DNA from 4 places in the Mesorhizobium sp. M0239 genome. Region 1 is predicted to be linked to each of the others. Evidence: predicted binding sites of a transcription regulator. Region 1 holds the regulator's gene; each other region holds the start of a gene.
What was found. Region 1 encodes LexA, which represses DNA repair genes until DNA is damaged. Its sites were predicted from a motif close to TGTTCNNNNTGTGTTCNG; they were not measured.

Region 1 (7,777 bases):
GCGTCGTCTCGCTCGACCGGATGGAAACCGGCCGTATCCGGCTGACCATCGACGTGACATCGACCGCAAGACCGAAACTGCGCTATGCGCCGGAACGGGTGCGGCTTTCGGCACGCAAGATCCCGGCTGACGTGACCGCCGGCTCCCTCATCACCGGATATGCCAAGCTCTTGCCGCCGACCGGGCCGGTGCGGCCGGACAGCTATGACTTCTCCTTCGACAGCTACTTTGCCGGCATCGGCGGCAGCGGGTTCTTTCTCGGCAATCCAAAGCTTGTCGTCAACGATGACGGCGACATGCCGCTGCCGGCCCGAATTTCCTCTAGCGTGGAAAATGCCCGTGAAGGCATCGCCGACCATATCAGGGCGAGCGTCGGCGGCGCCGAAGGCGAGATCGCCGCGGCGCTGATCGTCGGCGTGCGCGCCGGCATTCCCGATGACATCAATGAGGCGATGCGACGTACCGGCATCTACCACATCATCTCCATTTCGGGACTGCACATGGCTCTGGTCGCAGGCACCATCATGGGTTTGCTGCGCGGCGCCTTCGCCTTGTTTCCCGACTTTTCCGCGCGTCGCCCGGTCAAGAAGTATGCCGCCGCCGCCGCACTGTTCTCGATCGCGGCCTATCTCATCATCTCGGGAGTCGTCGTTGCCGCCGAGCGCAGCTTCATCATGCTGGCGGTGATGCTGATTGCCGTGCTGTTCGATCGAGCAGCACTCACCATGCGCAATCTGGCGATCTCGGCGATCGCCGTCATCGTGGTGTCGCCGCATGAGGTGGTCGGCCCGAGTTTTCAGATGTCGTTCGCCGCGACCGCGGCTCTGGTCGGCGCCTATGCCGGCTGGGCCGATCACCGCGCGGGAAAAGCTAGACCGCCGCCGCCAAAGCGATCCATGCCAGGTTTCCTGACGCGAAAATTCCTGCTGGCGGCAACCGGCCTTGCCATGACCTCGATCATCGCCGGAAGCGCCACGACGCTGTTTGCCATCTGGCATTTTCAGCGTGTCTCGCCGCTTAGCCTGTTTGCCAACCTCGCGGTTATGCCGATCGTCACCGTCGTCATGTTCCTGGCCGTCGCCAGCGCGCTGCTGATGCCTTTCGGATTGGATTGGCCGGCTCTCTACCTGATGGGTAAGGGCCTGACGATGATGATCGCCATATCCGGCTGGATCTCCGAGCGTTCGCCTGTCGACGGGGTCGGGCTGATTTCGCAACAGTCGGTCCTGTTGGTGGCAATTGCTTTGGTCATCGCGACGATGGCGACAACTTGGCTGCGGCTCGCTGCCCTGCCATTCGCGCTGGCAGGCTTGCTGACCGTCTCGGATACGCGCACGCCGGATGTGCTGATCTCGGAAGACGCCCGGCTGGTGGCGTTGCCGATCGGTGGCGGCGAGCTTGCCGTCAGCCGGGAACGGCCGAACGAATTCACCGTCGACAACTGGAAACGCGCCCTGACATCAGAAACCATCGTCGTGCCAGAGGTGTTCGACAACAGCTATGGGCAATTCGATGTCGCGGATGCCGTTGATCTGCCGCTGGGATCGCCGTTCTATTGCTCCTCAGGCGTTTGCGTGGCCAGGCACATGTCCGGTGCGATCATTGCCTATGTCGAGGACCGCAAGGACACCTGGAAAGCCTGCGGCTTCGCCGAGCTGATCGTCATCAATGACGCCACCGCGTATGACGCCTGTCACAATCCGCTGGTTCTCGTCATCACCAAGCGGCAACTGGCTCGCAAAGGCAGTGCCGCGGTCTTCTTCGATCGCCAATCGGCGACCACGCCGGCGACGATCAGCTTCGCGGTGGACAGCCCATATCGGCCCTGGCACACGCAACGCAAATACTCTCGTGAGGCAAGGGGGCTGGCACCCTTCAAGAAACCGGAGAAGCCAGCGGCCAACCCGCAGCCGGCTCAGTAGCGGCGGATCAGGCCGACGAGCTTGCCTTGCACCTTGACCCTGTCCGGGCCGAAAATCCGTGTCTCGTAGGCTGGATTGGCGGCTTCGAGGGCAATCGAGGCGCCCTTGCGGCGGAACCGCTTCAGCGTCGCTTCCTCTTCGTCGACCAGCGCCACGATGATCTCGCCTGGCTGGGCGGTGTCGGCGTTGCGGATTATGACGGTGTCGCCATCGAAGATGCCGGCCTCGATCATCGAGTCACCCTTGACCTCCAGCGCATAGTGGGCGCCGCCCATGATCATATCCGGCGGCACCGAGATCGAATGCGTCTGATGCTGGATGGCATCGATCGGCACACCGGCGGCGATACGGCCCATGACCGGGATCGACACGGCGGAGACCGCATCGTCATCATTGCCGGGCGAGGGCATCCGCGAAGGCGCCGGCTTGATCTGCCGGCCAAGGGCGCCACCCTGACCGAGACTGCCCTGGATGACGCTTGGCGAAAACTTCTTTGCCGCGTTGAGACCGGGCGCGATCGAGTCCGGCAATCGCAGCACTTCCAGCGCGCGTGCCCGGTTGGGCAACCGGCGAATAAAGCCGCGCTCCTCAAGTGCGGTGATCAGCCGATGAATCCCGGATTTGGAGGCAAGGTCAAGCGCCTCCTTCATCTCGTCGAAGGATGGCGGAATGCCGCTCTCCTTCAGGCGTTCATGGATGAACATCAGCAGTTCATGTTGCTTGCGCGTCAGCATGGCGGCCCCCAGGTTACCTGAAACCAGAATCGAAAAACAAACCCAGAACAAACCCTATCTGTTCCAGTTGTGTTCTGCAACCGTTTAAAGTTTAATGAATTTGTTAAGGCTGCTGAAATTATTTGGCGCTTGCCAGCGGGTCGCGATCAACAGGCGCTAGGCACGGCGATGCGCCTGCTCACATTGAAATTATTATGGTTAATGACCTGTGGCTCATCCTCGACCCAAGGCTTGGCATTATCAGTCTATCGACCTCCACAAAGGACGATATCAATCTTCGGGACGTTCGTTTGCCGTGAACGAAACGGAGCCAAAACGCCAACGTCTGTTGGCATTTGTGGCTGGAAATTCAGCCCTCCGTCATCTGCCAGGCAGTGAGGGCGGCGGCGGTGGATCGCGGGGATCGTTGCGTCAGGTAACGGCTTCCTTGACCGCGAAACGGCGGTCCTTCCATGCGCCCGTGCGCAGAATATCCTCCAGCACCTCAACCGCCAGCCACACATCCTTGTAGCCGACATAGAGCGGCGTGAAGCCGAAACGGATGGTCGATGGCGCACGAAAATCACCGATGACGCCGCGCTCGATCAGCGCCCGCATGATTTGATAGCCGTGATCGTGAAGGAACGACACCTGGCTGCCGCGCCTGGTCGCGTCGCGGGTGGTCTCCAGCGTGAGACCGTAGGCGCCGCACCTGGCTTCGACGAGCTGGATGAACAGTTCTGTCAACGCGACACTCTTCTTTCGCAATGCCGCCATGTCGACGTCATTCCAGATGGCAAGCGCGCCTTTGAGCGCCCGCATCGACAGGATCGGCTGAGTGCCGCACAAAAAGCGGCGGATGCCGGTGCCGGCAACATAACCCCGTTCGAAGGCAAAGGGCCGCGCATGGCCCCACCAGCCGCTGAGCGGCTGGCTGATATCGCCGTGGTGGCGCTGCGCGGCATAGATGAAGGCCGGTGCGCCCGGACCGCCGTTGAGGTACTTGTAGGTGCAGCCGATGGCGAAATCGGCATTTGCGTGATCGAGCTCGACGGGCAGGGCGCCGGCGGTGTGGCAAAGATCCCAGACGATCAGCGCTCCGGCCGCATGAGCTTTGCGCGTCAGCGCCGCCATGTCGCGCAGTTCACCCGATTTGTAATTGACGTGATTGACCAGCACCACCGCGACGTTTTCGTCGATCAGCTCTTCGATGGTCGGCGCGTCGACACCCGCGAGGCGCAGCAGGACGCCATCCCGGGTCGAGGCCACGCCTTCGGCGATGTACAGGTCGGTGGGAAAACTGTCACCTTCGGCGACGATGGCCGACCGGCCGGGCCGCATCTCCATCGCCGCGTGCAGCACCTTGTAGATGTTGGTCGATGTCGTGTCGCAGACAACGGTCTGGCCGGCCGCGGCTCCTATCAGGCGTCCGAGCTGGTCGCCGAGTTCGATTGGCATCTCGAACCATCCGGCCGTGTTCCAAGCTCGGATGAGATCCTGGGCCCATTCTTGGGTCGCCGCCTGCTGCAGCTCGCTGAAAACGGCATGATACGCTGCCCCCAGTGAATTGCCGTCGAGATAGATCATCCCCTCCGGCAGAATGAAACGGTCGCGCATGGCCCGCAGCGGATCCGTGGCATCCATCGCTTCGACTGCGGCGAGATCAGGAATTCCACTCATGGTCGGTCAGTCCCCGGTTGTTCGCGAAGGGTTTTCCGCCACAGCGCGTCCCCTCGGTTGTGCCTGTTTTCATTTCGACGTCAGAGCCGGGTGCGGACCGTCCACAGCTCCGGGAACAGCACGACCTCGAGCATTTTCTTCAGATACGAAGCACCCGACGTGCCGCCGGTGCCGCGTTTCAGGCCGATGATGCGCTCCACCGTGGTGACGTGGTTGAAGCGCCAGCGGCGGAAGTAGTCCTCGAAGTCGACCAGCTTCTCGGCCAGTTCGTAGAACATCCAGTAGCGCTGCGGATCGCGGTAGATGGTCTGCCAGGCGACCAGCACCTCTTCATTCTCGGTTCGCGTCTCACGCCAGTCCGTGCGCCTGGCATCGGCACCGATGTCGAATCCGTTGCGCGCCAAAAGCAGCAGTGCCTCGTCATAGAGCGACGGCTCGGCCAGGATCGCTTCCAGCTTCCCGCTCAGGTCGGGCCGATGCTTGTGCGGCCCGAGCATTGCCAGGTTTCGGTTGCCGGCCATGAACTCGATGGCGCGATACTGCCAGGACTGGAAACCCGAGGACTGGCCGAGCGCGTCGCGGAACTCGGTGTATTCGCTGGGCGTCATCGTCCGCAGCACGTCCCAGGCATTGTTCAGCTGCTCGAAGATGCGCGCAACGCGCGACAGCATCTTGAAGCTCGGCTCGAGCCGGTCGGCGCGGATGGAACGGATCGCGGCGCCAATCTCGTGCAGAGCAAGCTTCATCCAGAGCTCGGAGGTCTGATGCTGGATGATGAACAGCATCTCGTCATGCGCCGATGACAGCGGCGTCTGGGCCTCCAGCACTTTCTCCAGGTGCAGGTAGTCGCTGTAGGACATGCGCTCCTTGAACGACATCTGGGCGCCTTCGGACGCCGGATCGTACGGTTGGCTCAATTGATTTTCTCCGTGCGCAGCCGGAAGCGCTGGATCTTTCCGGTCTGGGTCTTGGGCAGAGCGGCGATGAATTTTACCGATCGCGGATATTTATAGGGCGCGATCGTTGCCTTGACATGGTCCTGCAGGCGCTTGGTGGTGAGGGCGTCGGGCGCGACGCCCTGCACCAGCACGACATGCGCCTCGACGATCTGGCCGCGTTCGGCGTCCTCTGCACCGATCACCGCGCATTCGGCGACGTCCGGATGCGCCAGCAGCGCCGCCTCGACCTCGGGACCGGCGATGTTGTAGCCGGCGCTGACGATCATGTCGTCGGAGCGTGCGGCGAAATGGAAGAAGCCGTCCTCGTCCTGCGTGAAGGTGTCGCCGGTGAGGTTCCAGCCGTCGCGCACATATTCCTTCTGCCTGTCATCGGCCATGTAGCGGCAGCCGGTCGGGCCGCGCACCGCCAGCCTGCCGGTCGTGCCGCGCGGCACCTCGCGCATCTCGTCATCGACGATGCGCGCCTCATAGCCGCCCACCGGCTTTCCGGTCGACGCAGGCCTCATGTCATCGAAGCGGTTGGAGATGAAGATGTGCAGCATTTCGGTGGCGCCGATGCCGTCGAGGATCGGCTTGCCGGTCTTTTGCGTCCACTCTTCGAAAACCGGGGCGGGCAAGGTTTCGCCGGCCGAAACGGCGACGCGCAGCGACGACAGGTCGGCACCTTCATCCATGGCCTTCAGCATGGCGCGGTAGGCAGTCGGCGCGGTGAAGGAGATCGTCGCTTTGTAGGTCTCGATGATGTGGATCATGTTGGGTGGCGTCGCCTGCTCCAGAAGCGTCGCCGCCGCACCGAAGCGCAGCGGAAAGATAGCGAGCCCGCCAAGGCCGAAGGTGAAGGCCAGCGGCGGCGAGCCGACGAAGATGTCGTCCGGCGTCACCTCCAGGATTTCGCGAGCATAGGCGTCGGCGATGATCAGCAGGTCGCGGTGGAAATGCATCGTCGCCTTCGGAACGCCTGTCGTGCCCGAGGTGAAGCCGAGCAGCGCGACATCGTCGCGGCCGGTGTCAACTGCGGTGAACGTTACCGGCTTGTCGAGAGCGGCACGATCGAGTTCAGCATCATGGTTGGCGGTGCCGTCGAAACCGATGACCTGCCTGAGGAATGCGCTGTCCTTGGCGCACACGGTCATCTCGTCCATCAGCCTGGTGTCGCAGAGCGCAACGGTGATCTCGGCCTTGTCGACGATCTTGGCGAGTTCGCCGGCGCGCAGCATCGGCATGGTGTTGACGACCACGGCACCGACCTTGGTGGCGGCCAGCCAGCAGGCGACCATGGCGGGGTTGTTGGCCGAGCGGATCAGCACCCGGTTGCCCGGCTTGACTCCATAATTCTCGACCAGCGCGTGGGCCAGCCTGTTCGTCCAGTCGGACAGTTCCTTGTAGGTGCGGCGGCGGCCATTGCCGATCAGGGCGGTGTGGTCGCCGAGACCTTTTTCGACCAGCCTGTCGGTCAGTTCGACACCGGCGTTGAGGCGTTCGGGATAGTCGAAGCCGTCGAGCAGGATTTCAGGCCATTGCTCCGGCGGCGGCAGGTGATCGCGCGTGAACGTGTCGATATGCGCTGAAGGCCCAAGCATGTCGCCGCTCTCCCGTCTGCTGCCTGACCAGTGCGCGATGCGCCTTGGCCGGATGTAGTGGATCCTAAGGTCCTGCTCTGAGGAAGCTTCGTACTACCCATCGCACCTGCTGAGATGCGCCCAGAAAGGGTGAACATCTGCAGGTTCGGGCAGCACAGCAGACCTCCCATTGTCGGCTGTTCGTTGGGGCAGGATCGCACCAGTCGAAATTTGTTTCAAGCCTAAAATGTTTTTGCTCAGGGCATTGACGCATGGCATGGCGGTGGCCATTGCTAGCAAGTAGCGATGCCGTCTTGGGGAAGGGCGCAGATGTTCGAACGTCACATCGTCGATTGGGATGATGCCTATGCCAACGGTGCGAATATCGCCGGCAGTGATCGCTGGCCGGCCGCATGGGCGAAGCCGGCGCAAGCATTCCGTGATGCGCTGTCGGCGCAGGGCCGGGCACGGCTCGACATCGCCTATGGCGAAGGGCCGCGCAATCGGCTCGATCTTTTCATTCCTAGTGCCGCGCCCAAAGGGCTGGTGGCGATTATCCATGGCGGTTACTGGCTGGAGACCGACAAGAGTTTGTGGTCTCACCTTGCCAATGGCGCGGTCAGCAACGGTTTTGCCGTTGCGATGCCGTCCTACACGCTGTGCCCGGACATACGCATCGCCGGCATCGTCAGGGAGATTGGGGCGGCAATCGGCGAGGCAGCGGCAATGGTCGACGGACCGCTGATGCTGACCGGACATTCGGCCGGCGGCCATCTCGCCACCCGGATGGTGACGACAACCACGCCGTTGGCTGCCGATGTGGCGCGGCGCATACGCCACGTCGTTTCGATTTCAGGCTTGCATGACCTGCGTCCGATCATGCGCACCGGCATGAACAAGGAACTGGCAATCGACGAAGAGGAGGCGCTGGCTGAAAGCCCGGC
Region 2 (7,777 bases), on a different contig from region 1:
AATGCCGAAGCCGATCATATGGGCTCGAAAAGACCGCTTGCCAAATCGATAAGTATGCACTTATGCTTTTGGCATGATCGAAGCAGAGATTTTTCGCGCACTGGCCGACCCGACGCGCCGCGCCGTCTTTGAGCGGCTGGCCGCCGGCGAGATGAGCGTGTCGGAATTGCGCACCGGGATGACGGTGTCGCAGCCCGCGGTGTCGCAGCATCTGGCGGTGCTGCGTGGCGCCGGGCTGGTGGTCGAGCGGCGAGCCGGCCGCAACGCCTATTACCGCGCCGATCCGCAGGGGCTCGCCCCCTTGCTCTCCTGGATCGAACGCTACCGGACCTTCTGGCCGGAACGCATCGAAAGGCTGAAGGCGGTTTTGAAGGACATGGATCAATGAAGAAGGCGGGATCAACGACCAACAACGGTCAAAGCGACGCCCCGGATGCGCTCGAGTTCGAGTACGAGCTTGCCGAGCCGCCGGAAAAGGTATGGCGGGCCCTGACCGTACCGGAATTGCTGGCCGCCTGGATGATGCCGAACGACATGAGACCCGAGATCGGCAACCGTTTTGCCTTCGCCGGAACGGGCGCGTCGATCGAATGCGAAATCCTCGACGCCGATCCCGAGAAGCTGCTGCGCTATTCCTGGCGGGAGCAGCCAGGCGACGCCGCGCGGCAGGATCCGCTCGACAGCCCATTGGACAGCATTGTCACCTTCACACTTGCCCGAACCGTTTCCGGCGGCACGCATCTGCGTGTCGTCCATGACGGCTTTGCCCGCAAGGCCATGCCTGCCGTCGCCATGGCAGGCGCCGGCTGCCGGGTTTCGCTCGGTGCAAACAGGTCATCTAAGCCAATCGCCGCAAACACGCCTCGCCTCCTGCTTCGCGCGGCCTGAAAACAAAACGGACGGAGAGAGATAATGAGCGGTGTTGCCAGTCTGGTGCCGATGGTTATCGAGCAATCGAGCCGCGGCGAGCGCGCCTTCGACATCTTTTCGCGGCTGCTGCGCGAGCGCATCATCTTCATCAACGGTGAGATCAACGACGACATCTCGGCGTTGGTCTGCGCGCAGCTTCTGTCGCTGGAATCGGACAATCCCGACAAGGAGATCTCGCTCTACATCAACTCGCCGGGCGGCGTGGTCACCAGCGGCTTCGCCATCTACGACACAATGCAATACATCAGCTGCCCGGTGTCGACCGTATGCATGGGCTTTGCCGCATCGATGGGCTCGTTCCTGCTGATGGCAGGCACACCGGGGCGCCGAATTTCCCTGCCGAACGCCACCATCCTGCTGCACCAGCCGCTGGGCGGCTTCCAGGGCCAGGCCTCCGACATCCAGCGCCATGCCGAGCGCATCGGCCGGACGAAACGGCACATGGCCGAACTCTACGCGCAGCATTGCGGCCGCAGCTATGAAGAGGTCGAGCGCACGCTGGACCGCGACCACTTCATGACCGCCCGCGAGGCCCAGGCATGGGGCATCGTCGACCATGTTTTCGACACGCGAAAAAAGGCGGCGTGAGCCAGGGCCGGATCGGAGTACGTCCGGCTGTCGAAGATTTGACGATGCCGGTCTGGTTCCATCGGCGGCGCGCCACTATAGTCTTGGGATGACCGACACTCATCAGTCCAGATCATTGCACCGCGTCATCGCCGTTATAGCGCTCGCCATTGGGGGCCTCACCAGCGGCGCGGCACTTGCCGAAGACAGTTCGCCGTCAACGCAAAAAGGCGCCCTGCCCGGCGTAACCGGTGACTACCGCATCGCCAAGCCGGCTCCGGAGTCCGACGACGCGTTTCCCGGCAACGGCCAGTTCAAGATCGGCGATACGGATGTCAGGATTTCCGGCAGCATCACCGTCGATGTCGGCGCCGGCTCGATCGGGCCGCCGCGCCACTGACAGTCTGTCGGCGCGTGCTGCGTTGCGCCAAACAGACAATCCGCACATGAAAACGGCCCCGCCGTGCTTTGCGCAAACGGACGGGGCCTTTTTGGATCTCAAATCCAATCTCTACCGGGAGTGTACTGCCGGCATTTGATTTCGGATGCAACGCGGCGTTCAACCGACGATCCGACTAACAGTCTCTGATTTTTACGGGGATATGGCAGGTCACGGTTTGTCGGGTGGCGAAAACGCTAAACCCTGGCACTTATGCCTGCCGCCGCTCCAGTAACAACTGGAACCCTATGGGACGATCCGGTGGCGTCATAGCTCCGCTCCTTTGTCCATTGCGACGTTGTCGTCACGAAGCACAAATCGCAAATGCCTGCGGCGTCTCGCAGGCCGCCTTTGGGCGGCGAGGCCATCGAAAGACGGCCGTCTTCGTTGACTGCTGGAGACTGCTCCCGTCAGCTGGTGGCGTCAACCATCAATAGCCGGTTACCGAAAAATGTGATCGCCGGGAGGTTACGTGCAGGTCAGCTTTTGCACAGCTTTGTCAGGAGCGTGTTCGGCCTTTGTTCTTTCCGCTTGCCCGTTCACGCGAAAGACGGTTAAACGCTTTGGTCGGGAATTGTGGCGTCTCTCGACGTGGCGGCAAAACTACCTACATAGGGGATGGCCGGGAAAACCCGCCATTCCAGGAAATTCCAGATTCTGAGGCGGCGACCGGCTATGGCCGACCATAAATATCTTTCCATTCGCGGGGCGCGCGAACACAATCTGAAGAATGTCGATCTCGACTTGCCGCGTGACAGCCTGATTGTCATGACCGGCCTGTCGGGGTCCGGCAAGTCATCGCTTGCCTTCGACACGATCTATGCCGAAGGCCAGCGCCGCTACGTCGAAAGCCTGTCGGCCTACGCGCGGCAATTCCTTGAGATGATGCAGAAGCCTGACGTCGACCAGATCGACGGCCTGTCGCCCGCCATTTCCATCGAGCAGAAGACCACCTCGAAGAACCCGCGTTCGACGGTCGGCACCGTCACCGAGATCTACGACTATATGCGGCTGCTTTTTGCGCGCGTCGGCATCCCCTATTCGCCGGCCACCGGCCTGCCGATCGAGAGCCAGACGGTTTCGCAGATGGTCGACCGCGTACTGGCGATCGAGGAAGGCACGCGCCTGTTCATCCTGGCGCCGATGGTGCGCGGCCGCAAAGGCGAATACCGCAAGGAATTGCTGGAGTTGCAAAAAAAGGGCTTTCAGCGCGTCAAGGTCGATGGCGTCTTCTATGAGATCGCCGACGTGCCGGCGCTCGACAAGAAGTACAAGCATGACCTCGACGTCGTCGTCGACCGCATCGTCGTGCGCGGCGATCTGGCGACGCGGCTTGCCGATTCCATCGAAACGGCGCTGAAGCTGGCCGATGGGCTTGCCGTGGCCGAATTCGCCGACAAGCCGCTCGATTCCAGCCAGACCGGCGAGGATTCGGTCAACAAGTCGAAGAACGAGACGCATGAGCGCATCCTGTTCTCGGAAAAGTTCGCTTGCCCGGTCTCCGGCTTCACCATTCCGGAAATCGAACCGCGGCTGTTCTCGTTCAACAACCCGTTCGGCGCCTGCCCGACCTGCGACGGTCTCGGCAGCCAGCGCGCCATCGATGGCAATCTGATCGTGCCGGACGAGAACATCTCGCTGCGCGACGGCGCCGTCAGCCCGTGGGCGAAGTCGACCTCACCCTATTACGCGCAGACGCTGGAAGCGCTGGGCAAGGCCTATGGCTTCAAGCTCGGCGACAAGTTCAAAGACCTGACCGAAGAGGCCCAGGAAGCCATTCTGCGCGGCACCGGCGAGCGCGAGATCACCTTCCAGTATGATGACGGCCTGCGCTCCTACAAGACGACAAAGACTTTCGAAGGGGTCATCCCCAATCTCGAGCGGCGCTGGAAAGAGACTGAATCCGCCTGGATGCGCGAGGAAATCGAGCGCTTCATGTCGGCGACGCCTTGCCCGGTCTGCAAGGGCTATCGGCTGAAGCCCGAGTCGCTGGCGGTGAAAATCGCCGGCAAGCACATCGGCGAAGTCACCGAACTTTCCATCCGCAAGGCCGACCAGTGGTTCACCGACCTGCCTGCGTCGCTCAACGACAAGCAGAACGAGATCGCGGTGCGGGTCTTGAAGGAGATCCGCGAGCGGCTGCGCTTCCTCAACGATGTCGGGCTCGACTATCTGACGCTGTCGCGCAATTCCGGCACGCTGTCGGGCGGCGAGAGCCAGCGCATCCGGCTGGCGTCGCAGATCGGCTCGGGTCTTACCGGTGTGCTCTATGTGCTGGACGAGCCATCGATCGGCCTGCACCAGCGCGACAATGCCCGTCTGCTCGATACGCTGAAGCATCTGCGCGACATCGGCAACACGGTGATCGTCGTCGAGCATGACGAGGACGCCATCCTGCATGCCGACTATGTCGTCGACATGGGCCCGGCCGCCGGCATCCATGGCGGCGAGATCATCGCCCAGGGCACGCCGCAGCAGGTGATGGCCAATCCCAATTCGATCACCGGCAAATACCTGTCGGGCGCGCTCGAAGTGGCGACGCCCGGCGTGCGACGTGAAGCGAAGAAGAACCGCCGCCTGAAGATCGTCGGCGCGCGCGGCAACAATCTGAAGAACGTCACCGCCGAAATACCGCTCGGCACCTTCACCGCCGTCACCGGCGTGTCCGGCGGCGGCAAGTCGACCTTCCTGATCGAGACGCTGTTCAAGGCTGCCTCGCGCCGCATCATGGGCTCGCGCGAACATCCGGCCGACCACGACCGCATCGAGGGCCTCGAATTCCTCGACAAGGTCATCGACATCGACCAGTCGCCGATCGGTCGCACGCCGCGTTCGAATCCCGCCACCTATACCGGCGCCTTCACGCCGATCCGCGACTGGTTCGCTGGCCTGCCCGAAGCCAAGGCGCGCGGCTACCAGCCGGGACGCTTCTCCTTCAACGTCAAGGGCGGCCGCTGCGAGGCCTGCCAGGGCGACGGCGTCATCAAGATCGAGATGCACTTTTTGCCCGACGTCTACGTCACCTGCGACGTCTGCCACGGCAAGCGCTACAACAGAGAGACGCTCGATGTCGTGTTCAAGGGCAAGTCGATCGCCGACGTGCTCGACATGACGGTCGAGGAAGGCGTCGACTTCTTCGCCGCCGTGCCCGGCGTGCGCGACAAGCTCGAAACGCTGAAGCAGGTCGGCCTCGGCTACATCCACATCGGCCAGCAGGCGACGACGCTGTCCGGCGGCGAGGCGCAGCGCATCAAGCTCGCCAAGGAACTGTCGCGCAAGGCAACTGGCAAGACGCTCTATATCCTCGACGAGCCGACCACCGGGCTGCATTTCCACGACGTCGCCAAGCTGTTGGAAGTGCTGCATGAACTGGTCGACCAGGGCAACACGGTGGTGGTCATCGAGCACAATCTCGAAGTGATCAAGACCGCCGACTGGGTGCTCGACCTCGGCCCCGAAGGCGGCGACGGCGGCGGCGAACTGGTTGCCTCCGGCACGCCGGAAGTAATCGTGCGCGAGAAGCGCAGCTACACCGGCCAGTTCCTCAAGGAGCTTCTGGAGCGGCGCCCCGGAGGCAAGCGCGAAGCGGCGGAGTGATCGGACCGGTTGGCGCCTGGAGAGCTTTTGAATGAAAATCAGAAGAGCGCTTGCCGGTGATCTCCAAACTGTCGTCTCGCTGACGGAAGCGGCCTATGCGCCTTACACTGCACTGTTAGGCGCACCGCCGATCCCAGTCACCGAAGACTATACGCCGCGCATCGCGCGCGGCGAGGTGTGGGTGTTGGAAAGCGGCAGCGAAATTGCCGGAGTACTCACACTGGAACGGCACGACGATCACGCGATGATCTTCTCCGTCGCGGTCTCTCCTGACTTTCAGGGCAAAGGCTTCGGTATTGCGTTGCTCAAACACGCGGACGAACAGACGCGGCTGTGGCGCTTGCCCGAGGTGCGGCTTTACACCAACGCCAGGATGGAGCGGAACATCGCGCTCTATCTGGCCTACGGTTTCCACGAAACGGGTCGCCGGCCCAATCCCTACCGGCCGGGATGGGTGCTCGTCGACATGGCAAAAGTCGTCGATGATACCACCGCGGCCTGATTTTTTCAGCACTGGGAGGATGACAATGAGCACATCGGGAACAATCCGCGCCGGCATGGGCGGCTGGACCTTCGAGCCCTGGGATACGTCCTTCTATCCCGACAAGCTTCCCAAGGCCAAGCAGCTGAACTACGCCACTCGCCAGGTGCCGAGCATCGAGGTCAACGGCACTTACTATTCCAGCTTCAAGGAGCCGACCTTCGTTAAATGGGCCAACGAGGCGCCGGACGGTTTCGTGTACTCGCTAAAGGGCAACCGCTTCGTCACCAACCGGCGCGTGCTCGGCGAGGCCGGCGAATCGATGATGCGCTTCCTCGGCTCGGGTGTTGCCGCGCTCGGTGAAAAGCTCGGGCCGATCCTGTGGCAGTTCGCGCCGACCAAGAAATTCGATCCGGACGATTTCGAAGCCTTTTTGAAACTGCTGCCGGAAAAGCAGGACGGCGTTGGGCTGCGCCATGCGCTCGAAGTCCGCAACGACAGTTTTGTCGTGCCGGAATTCGCAGCACTTGCCCGAAAATACAAGGCCGCGATCGTTTACGCCGACCATGCCAAATATCCCGACATCGCCGATGTCACCGGTGATTTCGTCTACGCCCGGCTGCAGACCGGCAGCGATGACAATCCCGACTGCTACACGCCGAAAGGCCTCGATGAATGGGCCGCGCGGGTAAAGATTTGGGCGCAAGGCAAGCAGCCGGCCGACCTGCGGCGCGCCGACCCCGCCACCGATGCGCCGGTCAAGCCGCGCGACGTGTTCGTCTACTTCATCACCGAGGGCAAGGTGCGCGCGCCGTTCGGCGCCATGGCACTGATGAAGCGAGTGGACCAGGGTCAGCCGGTGCCCTGACGCAGCGGAATCATGGCATCTTCGCTACCGTCGTAACCTTATCGATACCTCCTTGCTGCATGAATCCAGCCGAACCAGTCGCAGATTTGGGCCGCCGCGGGCAAGGACGAGGGGCATGTCGCTCGACTACACTTCACTTCTGCTGGCTGTCGGTTTTTCCGCTGCCTGCCTGAGCCTGACATTGTTTGGCATGTGGCTGACCGCTCGCTCGGAGAAATTCCTGCTGACATGGGCGATCAGTCTGGTGTTCGTGGTCGGCGATATTTTTGTCTATGACGCCTATATCGATATGCCCGGGCGCCTGCTCGGCATCGCCACGCTGGCTTTCCTCCTGCTCGGTTTCTCGACAATGCTGGGCGCGGCCTACCAGTTCAGAACCGGCGGCTCGCCAGTGCCGCGAACGGTGCTTGGCAGCGCCATTTCGCTGGCCGTGACGTTGCCTCCGATGGCTCTAGGCTATGACGGGCTGGGCTTCATGTTCGAAAATGCCTTCGCCGCCTTGCTTCTGTTCGCAACGGCGGTCGAATACTGGAAAGGCCGCGACGAAGCCCCTGCCCTGACGATCGGTATCACCGCGCTCTATTCCGCCACGGCCGCATCCTTCGCTCTCTGCGCCATGGTTCTAGCCTTGGATGGAAAGCTGGTCCTTGGACATGCGCCAAGCAACTGGGCCGAGGAACTGAGCCTCATCATCGTCATCGCCAGCATGACCGGGATCGGGGCGCTTTCCCTGGCCCTGAACCAGGGACGTCTGGCCCGGCATCACCGCCACAATGCCCTGACCGACCCGCTGACCGGCCTGCTCAACCGCCGCGCCCTGTTCGACCTGCACGGCGATGCGCCGGTCGGCGCCTTCACGGCGGTGGTCGTCTTCGATCTCGACAACTTCAAGGCC
Region 3 (7,777 bases), on a different contig from region 1:
ATTACATAAGCCTGAGATAATAGAACGCGATTATGGCCGAACTCCGGCCGGCATCGCGCACGAAGCTGTTACATGGCGCCGGATTCTTCCTCGAAACCGTCGTCTTCGCCGCGCTCAGGGCCGCCATTCTCGAGGAATTTCTCGGCGATCAGCCCGGCATTCTGCCTGATCGACAACTCGATCTCGCGTGCCGTGTCGGGATTGTCACGAAGGAACAGCTTGGCATTTTCGCGGCCCTGGCCGAGACGCTGCGAATTATAAGAAAACCAGGCGCCAGACTTCTCGACAATACCGGCCTTGACCCCGAGATCGACCAGTTCGCCGGTTTTGGACACGCCCTCACCAAACATGATGTCGAATTCGACCACCTTGAAGGGCGGCGCCAGCTTGTTCTTGACCACCTTGACGCGGGTCTGGTTGCCGACAACCTCGTCGCGGTCCTTGATCGAGCCGATGCGGCGGATGTCAAGACGCACCGAAGCGTAGAATTTCAGCGCGTTGCCGCCCGTCGTGGTCTCGGGCGAACCAAACATGACGCCGATCTTCATGCGGATCTGGTTGATGAAGATGACCATGGTGTTGGAGCGCGAGATCGACGCGGTCAGCTTGCGCAGCGCCTGGCTCATCAAGCGGGCCTGCAGGCCGGGCAGCGAATCGCCCATCTCACCTTCAATTTCGGCGCGTGGCGTCAGCGCCGCGACCGAATCGACCACCAGCACGTCGATGGCGCCGGAGCGCACCAGCGTGTCGCAGATTTCCAGCGCCTGCTCACCGGTGTCGGGCTGCGAGATCAGGAGGTTTTCGAGATCAACGCCAAGCTTGCGGGCATAGACCGGATCGAGCGCATGCTCGGCATCGACGAAGGCGCAGATGCCGCCCTTCTTCTGGGCTTCCGCAACGGTGTGCAGCGCCAACGTCGTCTTGCCCGAGCTTTCCGGCCCGTAGATCTCGATGATGCGGCCGCGCGGCAAGCCACCAACACCAAGCGCGATGTCTAGGCCAAGCGAGCCGGTCGGCACCGTTTCAATCTCGACGACCTGATCGTTGGCGCCGAGCCGCATGATCGAGCCCTTGCCGAAAGCCCGCTCGATTTGCGACAGCGCCGCATCCAGAGCCTTTGATTTGTCCACTGCCTTGTCCTCTACCAGCCGCAAAGAATTCTGAGCCATGATACATCACCCCTTGGTCGTCAATGAAGGCCGGACAATCCGTAATCCCTGCCTATTTGTACCTTTTTTGTTCTCATTTGGCAAGAGGGGTCAAATATCTGAAAAACAAACAATATCCGGATTTGTTCTTTTTTTGTCCAAGGATTCGATCAGGGATGCACCACACGTTGGGCCAGACGGCTCGGTTGTTTCGATCTGCCGAATCGCCGCCTTGCATGCGAAGCTCCGTCGCGCAGCCTAGCGCTTGTGCGGCTGGAATAACAAAGGTCATATCGCCGACATGCTGAAATCCACGAAAATACTGGCCGTAGGCGGCGCCCATATCGACCGGCGCGGCCAGGTGTCCGGCGCTTACGTGCCGGCTGCCTCCAATCCCGGCACGATGCGCGAGGATGTCGGCGGCGGCGTCTTCAACGCTTTGCGCAGCGCCGTGCGGCGCGGCGTCTCCGCGTCGCTCATGTCGGTTCGCGGCGGCGATGCCGCTGCCGACACCGTTTCGCGAGCCATCGCCGAGGCAGGCATTACCGACCTGTCGGCGGTCTTCCTCGACCGCACGACGCCGAGCTACACGGCGCTGATCGACAGTGAGGGCGAGCTGATCGTCGGCTTTGCCGACATGGCGCTCTATGATTTGGCGTTTCCCAAGCAGATCAGGCGCTCCAAGGTGCGGGAGGTGATCGCTGGCGCCGATGCGATCCTGTGCGACGCCAATCTGCCCTCTTCGGCGCTGGAACGGCTGGTGGCGCTCGCCGCGGGCAAGCCGATTTTCGCCATTGCCATCTCGCCGGCCAAGGTGGTGCGGCTGATACCGGTGCTGAAGGAGCTCTCGCTCGTCTTCATGAACCGGCGCGAGGCCATGGTGCTGGCCGGCGTCGCCGCGACTGCCACGGAGCGCGAGGTCGTCGACGGGTTGCGATGCAGCGGCCTTGTCAGCGGCGTGGTGACGGCGGGCAGCGAGCCCATGCTGGGCTTCGATGAAGCCAGCGCCTTCTCGATCCTGCCGCCGCCGCCAAGAAAGGTCGCTGACGTCACCGGCGCTGGCGATGCGCTGGCGGGCGCTACGGTTGCTGCCTTGCTGCGTGGCCTGCCGCTGCGGGCAGCTCTGCGCGAAGGCATTGCCGGGGCGACGCTTGCCATCGAAAGCGCCAACGCCGTTCCGGAGTTCACCGCGGCGAGCTTCGCGGAAGCGTTGGCTCTTGTGCCGGATGCCAGGGAAGTGGCATGAGACCGGCAAATTCATAGTGCCACGATGTTGCCTGATGTCCCGACGGACGCGCCGCATTCCGGATTGGAGACCCTGATGACCCCTGAGACCGCCCGCCCATTCATCGACATCCACGCGCCGGTGGCGCAGGCCCTGGCTGCCGGGCGGCCGGTGGTGGCGCTGGAAAGCACCATCATCACCCATGGCATGCCCTACCCCGACAATGGCGCCATGGCGGCCGATGTCGAAAAGATCATCACCGACGGCGGCGCCGTGCCGGCGACCATCGCCGTGGTTGGCGGCCGCATCAAGATCGGGCTTTCGGACGGCGAGCGCGAATCGCTGGCGATGACGGGCGACGCCATGAAGCTGTCGCGCGCCGATCTCGGTTTTGCCGTGGCGCAAGGGCGCACCGGTGGCACCACGGTCGCCGCCACGATGATCGCGGCGCATATGGTCGGCATAAAAGTGTTCGCCACCGGCGGCATCGGCGGCGTGCACAAGGGCGCCGAAAAGAGTTTTGACATTTCCGCCGATCTCGACGAGCTGGCGCGCACCCCGGTCATCGTCGTCTCGGCCGGCGCCAAGGCGATCCTCGACATCGAAAAGACGCTGGAGGTGCTGGAAACACGCGGCGTGCCGGTGATCGGCCATGGCTGCGAGACGATGCCAGCCTTCTGGTCGCGGCAGTCGCCGTTCCGCGCGCCGCTGACCTTGCACGAGCCGGAAGAGATCGCGCATTTCTACCAGACGAGGGCAGCGCTGGGGCTCGCCGGCGGCATGCTGATCGCCAATCCTGTGCCGGAAAACCATGAAATCCCGGCTGAGGAGATGGCGGGCTATATCGACGCCGCGCAAAAGGCCGCAGAAGCACAACATGTCACCGGCAAGGCGGTGACACCCTTCCTGCTGTCGAAAATCCTCGAACTGACCGGCGGCAGGAGCCTGAAGACCAACATCGCGCTGGTGGAAAACAATGCCAGGCTGGCGGCGAGGATTGCGAAGGCGCTGTAAGCCAACGTCGGCGGGACAGCACCCCCCTCTGGCCTGCCGGACATCTCCCCCGCAAGGGGGGAGATCGAATGTCGTCAACGCCTCTGCCAATCTTCAACGTTGAAAAAAGCAGGCAGACGGTGAAACCGCCAATCTCCCCCCTTGCGGGGAGATGTCCGGCAGGCCAGAGGGGGGTGCTGTCCCTCGACCGTCCCAAGGCTGGCATCACTTCCCCGCCCGCCGCCCCGCCTCATAGGCCCGCCGTGCCCAGGCCGCCATCTCGTCGGGATCATCAAACGCGCTATCTGGAACGCCCCAGTAGGGCATGGCGACCAGCTTGCCGTGGCGCGAGCCGGTATAGGTCCATTGCGTGCAGCCGGCGGCCTCGAACTCGGGCGCGCTTTGCTCGTCGGCCTTCAGCATCAACTCACCGCGCAGCACGATGGCGACGATGACACCGTCGAAATAGATGCCCTTGCCGCCGAACAGTTTTCGGATGCTGACAGGGCCGAGGCCCTCGAACAGTTCGGCGATGCGTTCATTGTCCATGCCGCGATCATGTCACCGGCGTTTGGCCTTGTCATCGCCGCAACCAAAATCATGCTGACAGGTTGTGTGAGGTCGATCGGAGTTTCCCGCCATGCCCGTCCTGCTCAAAGGGTCCTGCCGCTGCAATGCCGTGCGTTTCGAGGTGGAGAGCCACACGCCGGCGCCATTCATGCTGTGCTACTGCTCGATCTGCCGCAAGCAGCAGGGCGGCGGCGGGTTTGCCATCAATCTCGGTGCGAACAACGAAACACTGAACATCAGGGGCAAGCGCAGCCTCGGCGTCTTTCGGGCGGAGATCGAGGACGACGAGCATCCGCATTGCGAAATCTCGACCGGCGAGCGCAATTTCTGCAAGAAATGCGGGGCGGCCCTTTGGCTCTACGACCCGACATGGCCGGAACTGGTGCATCCCTTCGCCTCGGCGATCGACAGCGATTTACCCATTCCGCCAACCAAGGTGCACCTGATGCTGAAATACAAGGCGAACTGGGTGGAGCCGGTGGTTGGCAAGCATGACAAGGTCTTCGACGCCTATCCCGAGGAATCGATCGCCGACTGGCACAAGCGGACGGGCATGTGGGTGGATTAGCGTCCTTCACCCCGTTTACGGCGGGGCGATTGCATATGGGTTTTTACGAAGAGGACCCCCACCCTAACCAAAAGGGGGAGGGAACGCTGCCGCGCGCCATCCTTTTGGCGTCGAAACCTCGGGGATTTGCGGAATCAGCGCCTACCGAGTCTCCCTCCCCCTTGTGGGGAGGGATTAAGGGTGGGGGTATTCGTAGAGCGCAAGCCAGTCATATGCGATCACCCCTGCCGCTTACGGGGCTGGAAGATCAGGCCGAGGCGCGTGCTTCTGCCAGCGCCTTGAGGTCCGCCGGCTTCAACTCGACGGACTCACCGCAGCCGCAGGCCGAACTCTGATTCGGATTGCGGAATGTGAAGCCAGTGCGCAGCGTCGTCTGCTCGAAATCCATCTCGGTGCCGAACAGGAATAGCGCTGCCTCGGGCGCCACATAGACATGCGCGCCATCGCGCTCGATATGGTCGTCCTTGGTGTTGGGCTCGGTCACCAGATCGACCGTATATTCCATGCCGGCGCAGCCGCCCTTCTTGATGCCGAGGCGGATGCCGTGCGCCCTGTCGCGGGTGGCCACAATCTCGCGCACCCGGTCGGCGGCCTTTTCGGTCATCGTGATGACGGCGAAGCGTCCCATTCGTTTTCCTTCCATTCCATGCAGGTTCAAGGCCTGCCGAATGATTCCTCACCTAAAATGGTGAAGTTTTATCCCTGGCGCAAGTGCACCAGCCTCTGTCGCGCTAGTACCAGCCCACCGCCACCTGCGCCTCTTCCGACATGCGGTCGGCCGACCAGGGCGGGTCGAAAGTCATGTTGACCTCGACGCCGGACACGCCTTCGACAGCGCCGACGGCGTTTTCCACCCAGCCGGGCATTTCGCCGGCGACCGGGCAGCCGGGAGCGGTCAGGGTCATGTCGATCTTGACCGACCGGTCGTCCTCGATGTCGATCTTGTAGATCAGGCCGAGCTCGTAGATATCGGCTGGGATTTCCGGATCGTAGACGGTCTTCAGCGCCGAGACGATGTCGTCGGTCAGCCGCGCCAGCTCGTCGGCTGGAATGGCCGATCCCGAAACCAGCGCATTGGGCGCTGTTTCCGGAGTGGTCTCGGCTGCGATGCTCACATCATCCATGGTCGTCACCCAAAAAAATCATCATCCGAAGAATTTGCGCGCTTTTTCGAGCGCCTCGGCCAAAGCGTCGACTTCGGCCCTGGTATTATACATGCCGAACGATGCCCTGCATGTGGAGGTTACGCCGAAGCGTTTCAACAGCGGCTGGGCGCAATGGGTGCCGGCGCGGACAGCAACGCCCTGCCTGTCGATCACCATCGACACGTCATGCGCATGAATGCCTTGCAGCTCAAACGAGATGATGGCGCCCTTGCCGGGCGCATCGCCGAAGATGCGCAGCGAATTGATGGCGCGCAGCCGCTCATGCGCGTAGTTCTTGAGGTCTTCCTCATGGGCGGCAATGCGCTCGCGGCCGATTTTTTCCATATAGTCGAGCGCAGCACCCAGCCCGATCGCCTGGACGATCGGCGGCGTGCCGGCTTCGAAACGGTGCGGCGGCTCGTTGTAGGTGACGATGTCTTCCGTCACCTCCTCGATCATCTCGCCACCGCCCATGAAGGGGCGCATGCCCTGGAGAATGTCCTTCTTGCCGTAGAGCACGCCGATGCCCGAGGGGCCGTAGACCTTATGGCCGGTGAAGACGAAGAAGTCGCAGTCGAGATCCTGCACATCGATCGGCATATGCACGGCGCTCTGGCTGCCGTCTACAAGGACGGGAATTCCACGCGAATGCGCAATGCGCACGATCTCCTTGATCGGCGTCACCGTGCCCAGCGCATTCGACATCTGTGTGATGGCGACCAGCTTGGTGCGGTCGGTCAGGCGCTTCTCGAATTCCTCGATGTGGAAGACGCCGAGATCGTCGACCGGCACCCAGACGAGTTTCGCGCCCTGCCGCTCGCGGATGAAATGCCAGGGAACGATGTTAGAGTGGTGCTCCATGATCGACAGCACGATCTCGTCGCCCTCGCCGATGTTGGGCATGCCATAGCCATAGGCGACGGTATTGATGGCCGACGTCGTGTTCGAGGTGAAGACGATGTTGTCGGTGCTCGGCGCGTTGAGGAAACGGCGCACCGTTTCCCGCGCCTTTTCATATGCGTCGGTCGCCGCATTGGAGAGGAAGTGCAGGCCGCGATGGACGTTGGCATATTCCTGGGAATAGGCGTGCTGGATGGCGTCGAGCACCGCCTGCGGCTTCTGTGCCGAGGCGCCATTGTCGAGATAGACCAGCGGCTTGCCATAGACTTCCCGCGACAGGATCGGGAAATCGCGGCGGATCGCTTCGACGTCGTAGAAATCTCCGATCTTGCCTGGAGCGTTCATCAGGTCACCCGTGTGCCACGAACCAGTCGTCGAGCCGCGCTTCCAGCGCCTCGACGATCGCTTCGTCGTCCAGTTCCTCGATCACCTCCGCGACGAAGGCCTTCACGAGCAACCCCCGCGCGCTTTTCTCGTCGACGCCGCGCGCCATCAGGTAGAACAGATGGTTGTGGTCGATCTCGGTCACCGTCGCGCCGTGGCCGCAAATCACGTCGTCGGCGAAGATTTCAAGCTCGGGCTTGGTCGAGAACTCGCCATCGTCCGACAGCAACAGCGTGTTGCAGGCCATCTTCGCGTTGGTCTTCTGCGCATATTGATGGACGTTGATGCGGCCCTGGAACACACCGCGCGCCTTGCCCGTCACCACATTGCGGATCACTTCCGTAGAGGTCGTGTGCGGCACGGCGTGGTCGAGCACCATGGTCACGTCTGTGTGGGTGTCGCCGGCCAGCAGGTTGATGCCGCGAAGCTTGAAATCGGCGCCTTCGCCAGTCGTCCTGACCATGATCTCCTGGCGCACGAGCTTGCCGCCGGCGTTCATGACGAACAGCGTCAGTTTCGCATTCTTGCCGATATGGGCCTTGAACTGCGCCAGATGCGTCGCCGTTTCCGGCTGCTCCTGGACGACCAGCCACGTCACCTCGGCGCCCTCGTCGAGCACGATCTGACTGACCGAGCTGCTCAAGGCAGCGCCATCACCCGTCTGCCGTTCGACGATGACGGCCTTGGCGCCGGCGCCGACGCGCACGGGCAGGCGCACATGCGTCTGGCCGCCGGCCTGCAGGTTCTGCAGTTCGATCGGCTTTTCAAGTTCCACACCATCGGCGATGTCGACAAAATACCCGTCGGCGACGAAAGCCGTGTTCAGCGCGCCGATTGCGTCGTC
Region 4 (7,777 bases), on a different contig from region 1:
GCTGCTGATGAGCGAGGCGGAAGCGGTGAGGCGCGGCATCACCCCGCTGGCACGCATCGTGTCCTGGGCAACCGCCGGCGTCGATCCGCAGATCATGGGCACCGGCCCGATCCCAGCATCGCGCAAGGCCTTGGAAAAGGCCGGCTGGTCGGTCGGCGATCTCGACCTGGTCGAGGCCAACGAGGCCTTTGCCGCGCAGGCCTGCGCCGTCAACAAGGACATGGGCTGGGACCCCTCGATCGTCAACGTCAATGGCGGCGCCATCGCCATCGGCCACCCGATCGGTGCTTCCGGCGCCCGTGTCTTCAACACGCTGGTCTTCGAGATGCGCCGGCGCGGCGCCAAGAAGGGTCTCGCTACCCTGTGCATCGGCGGCGGCATGGGCGTCGCCATGTGTATCGAAGCACTCTGAAGAACTCACTAACCGGGCGGCGCGAGCCGCCCGTTCTGTATCCAGTGCCTGCCAAGCCCGACAACAGGGCGGTATCAAAAAAAGGGGAAATGCATGACCAAGGTAGCAATCGTCACAGGCGGATCGCGCGGCATCGGGGCGGCGATCTCGATCGCATTGAAGACCGTCGGCTATTCGGTTGCCGCGAACTACGCCGGCAATGACGCCGCAGCGGCGAAATTCAAGGCCGAGACCGGCATTCCGGTCTACAAATGGTCGGTCGCCGACTATGATTCCTGCGCGGCCGGCATCAAGCAGGTCGAGGCCGATCTCGGCCCGGTCTCGGTGCTGGTCAACAATGCCGGCATCACCCGCGACGCCATGTTCCACAAGATCACGCGCGAGCAGTGGAAAGAGGTCATCGACACCAACCTGTCCGGCGTCTTCAACATGACGCATCCGCTGTGGAGCGGCATGCGCGACCGCAAGTTCGGCCGCGTCATCACCATCTCGTCGATCAACGGCCAGAAAGGCCAGGCCGGCCAGGTCAACTATTCCGCCGCGAAGGCTGGCGACATCGGTTTCAGCAAAGCCCTCGCTCAAGAGGGAGCCCGCGCGGGCATCACCGTCAACGTCATCTGCCCTGGCTACATCGCCACCGAGATGGTCAAGGCGATCGACGAGAGGGTGCTCAACGACCGCATCATCCCGCAAATCCCCGTCGGTCGCCTCGGCGAACCGGAAGAGATCGCGCGCTGCGTAGTCTTCCTCGCATCCGAAGATGCCGGCTTCATCACCGGCTCGACCATCACGGCCAACGGTGGCCAATACTTCGCCTGACGACGTGGCGATGTAGGAGATCGACGGGCCGGCACACCGGCCCGTTTCCGGCACGGTCCCTTTGACGTGCTCGCGACCGTAGCTGACCCAATTCGGCACGCGAAGGTTAACAGCCGGCAGCAGCCCTGTGCAAAAGCTCCCTGGCAACCTGTGGATTCTCGGTGGATAAACTGTTCACAACACAAGATATTGAGGTGAACAAATCGGGAAAATTACGCCATCGCCGATTCGTCGCCGATTCGTTCCGGCTATGAGCTGAACGTTAACGACGACAGCCGGAATCGCCTGCCCAACTGCTTAACGCAGGTTAAGAAAGATCAACAATTTCATAATGTTGGTCGAGGCGCGCCAAGCCACTGATTGTTTCCAGGCAAAGGTTAACGGCAACGCCCTCTTAGCATCAAACGGGCCAGTTCAGCGATTCAGCATGTGGTGCGACTCGCGGTCGCGAAATCCACATGTAGCCGTGAACAAAAGCTGAATCTGCAGGAGTCACTGATTCGTCGCCGATTCGTTCCAGACTCGTTCTATCCGTTAATCCGCAGCCGATTGAAAGCTTGACAAAACCACCTTCTCGCCGCCGACGGAACATTCCGCTTTCGCTTCGCGCCCGAAATCCCTATGTGTCGCCTGTCATACGCGCCATTTGAGGCACGCTCCCGACAACCAGAGGCCAAGAAGCCTTATTTCCAGGTCCCAGAAGCCTTATTCTAGGTTGATGAACATCCAGCCCAAACACACCGAGCCGCTGATCCTGTCGGGCCGCGACGTGACCGCCGTGCTCGGGCCGACCAACACCGGCAAGACCCATCTCGCAATCGAGCGCATGGTGGCGCATGAGAGTGGTATCATCGGCCTGCCGCTCAGGCTGCTGGCGCGCGAGGTCTACGCCCGTGTCTGCGAAAAGGTCGGCGCCCACAAAGTGGCGCTGATCACCGGCGAGGAAAAGATCCAGCCGCCGGGCGCCAGATATTCGGTCTGCACTGTCGAGGCCATGCCGCGCGAGACCGACGCCGCCTTCGTCGCCATCGACGAAGTGCAGCTCGCCGGCGACCTCGAGCGTGGCCACATCTTCACCGACCGCATCCTGCATCTGCGCGGCCGCCAGGAAACGCTGCTGCTCGGTGCAGCCACCATGCATGGCATTCTGCAGCGCCTGCTGAGGGGTGTCTCGGTGGTGACGCGGCCGAGGCTGTCGCATCTTGCCTATGCCGGCTCCAAGAAGCTGACCCGCCTGCCGCGGCGCACGGCGATCGTCGCCTTCTCGGCCGACGAGGTCTACGCCATCGCCGAGCTGATCCGCCGCCAGCAGGGCGGTGCCGCCGTTGTGCTCGGCGCGCTCTCGCCGCGCACCCGCAACGCCCAGGTGGCGCTGTTCCAGTCCGGCGATGTCGATTATCTCATCGCCACCGATGCCATCGGCATGGGTCTCAACCTCGATCTCGACCACGTCGCCTTCGCCCAGAACCGCAAGTTCGACGGCTTCCAGTATCGCAACCTGACCGCGGCCGAGCTCGGCCAGATCGCCGGCCGCGCCGGCCGGCATCTGCGTGACGGTACGTTCGGTGTCACCGGCCAGGTCGACCCGCTGGACGAAGAGCTGATCAAGAAGATCGAAGGCCACGATTTCGATCCGGTGAAGGTGCTGCAGTGGCGCACCGCGCATTTCGACTTTGCCAGCCTCGACGCGCTGAAGCGCTCGATCGAGACCAACGCCCCCGTCGAGGGACTGACGCGGGCATTGCCTGCCGTCGATGCACAGGCGCTCGAGCATCTATCGCGCGACGAGGACATTCGCGCACTCACCACCAATGCCAAGCGCGTGGCGCTGCTGTGGGAAGCCTGCGCGCTGCCCGACTACCGCAGGATCGCGCCGGCGCAGCATGCCGACCTCATCGCTTCCATTTACACGGACCTCGCACGCTACGGCCATGTCGACGAGAATTACATGGCCGAGCAGGTGCGCCGCGCCGATACCACCGAGGGCGATATCGACACGCTGTCGCATCGCATTGCCCAGATCCGCACCTGGACATTCGTGTCGAACCGGCCCGGCTGGCTGGCCGATCAGGCACACTGGCAGGAAAAGACGCGCGAAATCGAAGACAGATTGTCGGATGCGCTGCATGAGCGGTTGACGAAACGCTTCGTAGACCGCAGGACTTCCGTCCTCATGCGGCGCCTTAGAGAAAATACCATGCCCGAAGCCGAAATTAGTCCTACCGGAACCGTCCTTGTCGAAGGCCACCATGTCGGCGAGTTGCAAGGGTTCCGCTTCACCGCCGACCAGACCGCCGGCGGCGAAGACGCCAAGGCGGTGCGCACCGCCGCCCAGAAGGCGCTGGCCGCCGAGTTCGAAGCGCGCGCCGAACGCTTCGGCGCCTCGGCCAATGGCGACATCGCGCTTGGCTCGGATGGTACGCTGCGCTGGATCGGCGCGCCGATCGGCACGCTGGTATCAGGCGAAGACGCGCTGAAGCCGCGCCTGGTGCTGCTGGCCGACGAACAGCTGACCGGCCCGGCGCGCGACAAGGTCGCCGCGCGTGCAGAGCGATTCGTCAATTTCCAGATCGAGTCGCTGCTGAAGCCGCTGGTCGACCTCAGGAACGCCGACCAGATTTCTGGCATCGGCCGCGGCATCGCCTTCCAGCTGGTCGAGAATTTCGGCCTCATCAACCGCCGCGACATCGCCGAGGAGATGAAGTCGCTCGACCAGGAAGGCCGCGCCGCCCTTCGCCGGCTTGGCGTGCGCTTCGGCGCCTACCATGTCTTCGTGCCGGCGCTGATCAAGCCGGCGCCTGCCGGGCTGGTGACATTGCTGTGGGCGCTGAAGAACGACGGCAAGGACAAGCCGGGCTTTGGCGACGTGGTCCATGCGCTCGCCTCGGGTCGCACCTCGGTGGTGATCGACCCTGCTTTCGACAAGACGTTCTACAAGCTTGCCGGCTACCGCAATCTCGGCCGTCGCGCCGTGCGCATCGACATACTGGAACGGCTGGCGGATCTGATCCGTCCGGCGACCAACTGGAAGCCCGGCCTCGGTCAGCGCCCGGACGGCGCCTATGACGGCCAGTCCTTCATGGTGACGCCGCCGATGATGTCGATCCTCGGCGCCACCGCCGACGACATGGAAGAAATCCTCAAGGGTCTCGGCTATCGTGCCGAGCCGAAGCCGGCCGTCGAGGTCAAGGCGCGGCTCGAAGCACAGGACAATGCCGCGCGCGAAGCGGCGGTGGCGAAGCTTGCGACGGAAGAAGCTGCACGAGCCGAGCAGGCCGAAGCGGCGGAAGCCGCGGCAACGGATGCCGCAGCAGAGGCAGCAATCGAAGGGTCGGAGCCGGCATCGGACGCAGTGGCCGTTTCGGAAACCGCGGCCGAAATTCCCGCCGAAATCACCCCCGACGCCGCGGCTGAACCTGCTGCGCCTGCCGTGGAAGAACAGGCGGACGCTCCTGTCGAAACCGTGCAAGACGAAGCGCCTGTAGCCGAGGCTGCGCCCGACGTCGCCGAACCGGCGCCGATTGAACCGCAGGCAGAGACTGAGACTGCCGAGATCGAAGTTGCAGCGGCAGAAGAAGCCGCAACGGCCGAGTTGGTGTCAAATGCCGCGCCGGCAACGGACGCCGCGCCGGACGAACCTGTGGCGGTGACTGAAGCAGCCGCTGGCGAACCCGCTCCGGAAGCCGAAGCGCCAAAACCCATCCTGTTGTGGCGTCAGGGCCGGTTCGAACAGCGTCCGCGCAACCGCGACGACAACCGAAGGAACAATCGCCCACGCAACGGACAAGCGCGCGGTCGAAGCGATGCACCCGTGGATACCGCCGGCGCACCGGCCGTAGCTGCACCCGGAGAACGGCCTGCCCATGAAGGCCGGCGCGATGGAGCCGGCAAGCCGCGCTTCGACCGCTCGAAATTCAAACCCAAGCCGCAGGCCGAAGGCGAACAGCGGCGTGACGGCAGGCCGCAAGGCGAGCGTCCCGACCGCCGTGAGGGCCGTCCCGACTGGAAGGGTGGCAGGCCGGATGCCAAAGGTGGTCCGCAAGGCGGCAAGCCGGCCTTCCAGCCCAAGCCGCGCGAGGAGCGCCCGGTGCGCTTCGACCCGGATTCGCCCTTCGCCAAGCTCGCCGCATTGCGCGACCAGTTGAAGAAGTAGAACCCGGCTCGCTTCGATGGTTGCCGAAGGCCGCCAGCGCATCGACAAATGGCTGTTCTTCTCACGCGCCGTGAAATCGCGCTCGCTGGCGGCAAAACTGGTCGTCGCCGGCCGCGTCCGCATCAATCGCGACAAAGCAGCGCAGGCCTCCGATCAGGTCAAGCCAGGCGACGTCCTGACCATCACGCTCGAGCGCCGCATCTTCATCTGGAAGGTGCTCGGCGCCGGTACGCGGCGCGGCCCGGCCGAGGAGGCCCGTACGCTTTACGAGGACATGTCGCCACCGCCCGCACCGAAGGGCGAAGCCCCTCCCGATGCAATTCCGGGGCTGCGCGAGGCCGGCAGCGGCCGCCCGACCAAGAAGGAACGTCGCCAGACCGACCGATTGCTCGGCGAAGACTGATGCCTGGCGTCCAAAAACACGCAGCGGTTTTGGGACAACGGCACGCCTGAGGCGAGAACTGAGCCCGGCAAACAGACGCTCTGCGGGACATGACTGACTTCCGCCGGGCCTTCAGTCTGGAATTCCATTCCGGAAACACCGGCACCGTCCGCAATGGCTACCCTTGCAAGCGGTCGACAAAGGCGTTACCTGACGGAAAAAGCCCAACAAAATGGGACGTCCCGGAGCCGACCGATGACCTATGTCGTGACCGACAATTGCATCAAATGCAAATACATGGACTGCATCGAAGTCTGTCCGGTCGACTGTTTCTACGAAGGCGAGAACATGCTCGTCATCCATCCCGACGAGTGCATCGACTGCGGCGTTTGCGAGCCGGAATGCCCGGCCGACGCGATCAAGCCTGACACCGAACCCGGCCTCGACAAATGGCTGCAGGTCAACACCGAATACGCCGACAAATGGCCCAACATCACCGCCAAGAAGGAACCGCCGGCCGACGCCAAATCCTTCGACGGCGAGGCCGGCAAGTTCGAGAAATACTTCTCGGCAGAGCCCGGCGAAGGCGATTGACAACACGGCCGCAAAGGCCGGTATTACGCTGGGTAAGAGGCACGTCGCATTAACCGGCTTGACAGGCGGCGCTGGCCTGTGGCCTTCGCTTGTGCAGCAAAACCTTGATTCTTCCGACTTTTTGTGTTACATCAGCGAAACATGCCGGTGACACAACGTCGATTTATGGCGCAGACGCCCCAAATCACTGAAAGGTGAAAATCCCATTCGGACCAGAGCGATCTGGGCCAGGCGGTCGCAATGTCGCGTTTGCCGGTCCGGCTTTTCCGATGGGTTCATCTGTTGTGCGGCTAACGATCGGCTTCCCCGATCGCGCGAGTTCGGACCGGCAGGACGCCGGTGCCACAACAAGGAGTTCAGGGCGTAATGGCAACGATCACCCCGCAGAAGAAGTCCACCGCTGCGCGTCACGGTTTCAAGACCGGCGAGTACATCGTCTACCCGGCGCACGGCGTCGGCCAGATCGTCTCGATCGACGAGCAGGAAGTTGCTGGACACAAGCTGGAACTGTTCGTCATCGACTTTTCGAAGGACAAGATGCGCCTGAAGGTGCCGGTCGCCAAGGCGACCTCCATCGGCATGCGCAAGCTGTCGGAAGAGGATTATGTCGAGCGCGCGCTGAAGGTCGTGCAGGGCCGCGCCCGCGTCAAGCGCACCATGTGGTCGCGCCGTGCCCAGGAATATGATGCGAAGATCAATTCGGGCGACCTGATCTCGATCTCGGAAGTCGTGCGCGACCTCTACCGTGCCGACAACCAGCCGGAGCAGTCCTATTCCGAGCGCCAGCTCTATGAGGCGGCGCTCGACCGCATGGCCCGCGAGATCGCGGCCGTCAACCGCATGTCGGAAACCGAAGCCGTGCGCTTGATCGAGGTCAACCTCAACAAGGGCCCTAAGCGTGGCGCCAAGGCTGACAACGAAGAGGCCGAGCAGGAAGAAGCTGCCTGATCCTTCTCGCCTTTGATTCGAGAGATCCTGCCTGAAACGATTGGAGGCTCCGGTTTGACCGGGGCCTCTTTTGCTTTCGGGCGGCGGCTTCGATGTTGATGATGTACTGCGCACCAGCGTGCTGCATCGCGGCTTGCTGGCGCGCTCCGGGCCGTCCAGCGCGCGTTTTCGGTTAACGTTTGTCCCCACTTGTCGCCTTGCCAGCAAAGCAGACCGCAGCAATGGTTTCGCGCAATTCCTCGTCGGCGATCGGCTTGTGCAGGATGCGGCTGCCGCTGGCGCTGATCTCCTTGAGGCGCGAAGGCGAGGTATCGCCGGTGATGATGATGGTCGGGACAACGCGGCCGATATGGGCGTGAAGCGCACGGATCGCGTCGGTGCCGGTGGTATCATTCTCGAGACGGTAGTCTGCGATGATCAGGTCGACCGGCGCATCGCCGGCAGCCAGCGCCGCCGCATGGGCCTTCCG

Region 2: the regulator LexA is predicted to act here: its motif matches at 2,445-2,462, upstream of uvrA (excinuclease ABC subunit UvrA).
Region 3: the regulator LexA is predicted to act here: its motif matches at 1,227-1,244, upstream of recA (recombinase RecA).
Region 4: the regulator LexA is predicted to act here: its motif matches at 1,744-1,761, upstream of NKI99_RS16095 (helicase-related protein).

What each region holds. Positions count from the first base shown of each region.
Region 1 is NZ_JAMYSG010000024.1:86,084-93,860, reverse strand. It holds gene NKI99_RS23965 (ComEC/Rec2 family competence protein) at 1-1,922, shown strand, start outside; gene lexA (transcriptional repressor LexA) at 1,916-2,656, opposite strand; gene kynU (kynureninase) at 3,068-4,315, opposite strand; gene kynA (tryptophan 2,3-dioxygenase) at 4,396-5,232, opposite strand; gene NKI99_RS23945 (AMP-binding protein) at 5,229-6,854, opposite strand; gene NKI99_RS23940 (hormone-sensitive lipase) at 7,164-7,777, shown strand, end outside.
Region 2 is NZ_JAMYSG010000035.1:52,381-60,157, forward strand. It holds gene NKI99_RS28670 (ArsR/SmtB family transcription factor) at 74-388, shown strand; gene NKI99_RS28675 (SRPBCC family protein) at 385-888, shown strand; gene NKI99_RS28680 (ATP-dependent Clp protease proteolytic subunit) at 913-1,518, shown strand; gene NKI99_RS28685 (hypothetical protein) at 1,607-1,897, shown strand; gene uvrA (excinuclease ABC subunit UvrA) at 2,612-5,533, shown strand; gene NKI99_RS28695 (GNAT family N-acetyltransferase) at 5,565-6,035, shown strand; gene NKI99_RS28700 (DUF72 domain-containing protein) at 6,061-6,882, shown strand; gene NKI99_RS28705 (GGDEF domain-containing protein) at 6,998-7,777, shown strand, end outside.
Region 3 is NZ_JAMYSG010000007.1:27,862-35,638, reverse strand. It holds gene recA (recombinase RecA) at 69-1,169, opposite strand; gene NKI99_RS08690 (carbohydrate kinase family protein) at 1,450-2,394, shown strand; gene NKI99_RS08685 (pseudouridine-5'-phosphate glycosidase) at 2,470-3,387, shown strand; gene NKI99_RS08680 (TfoX/Sxy family protein) at 3,592-3,915, opposite strand; gene NKI99_RS08675 (GFA family protein) at 4,007-4,504, shown strand; gene sufA (Fe-S cluster assembly scaffold SufA) at 4,752-5,132, opposite strand; gene NKI99_RS08665 (SUF system Fe-S cluster assembly protein) at 5,236-5,628, opposite strand; gene NKI99_RS08660 (cysteine desulfurase) at 5,650-6,894, opposite strand; gene sufD (Fe-S cluster assembly protein SufD) at 6,899-7,777, opposite strand, start outside.
Region 4 is NZ_JAMYSG010000013.1:171,972-179,748, reverse strand. It holds gene NKI99_RS16105 (acetyl-CoA C-acetyltransferase) at 1-412, shown strand, start outside; gene phbB (acetoacetyl-CoA reductase) at 506-1,231, shown strand; gene NKI99_RS16095 (helicase-related protein) at 1,950-5,384, shown strand; gene NKI99_RS16090 (RNA-binding S4 domain-containing protein) at 5,401-5,787, shown strand; gene fdxA (ferredoxin FdxA) at 6,022-6,360, shown strand; gene NKI99_RS16080 (CarD family transcriptional regulator) at 6,727-7,308, shown strand; gene NKI99_RS16075 (hybrid sensor histidine kinase/response regulator) at 7,481-7,777, opposite strand, start outside.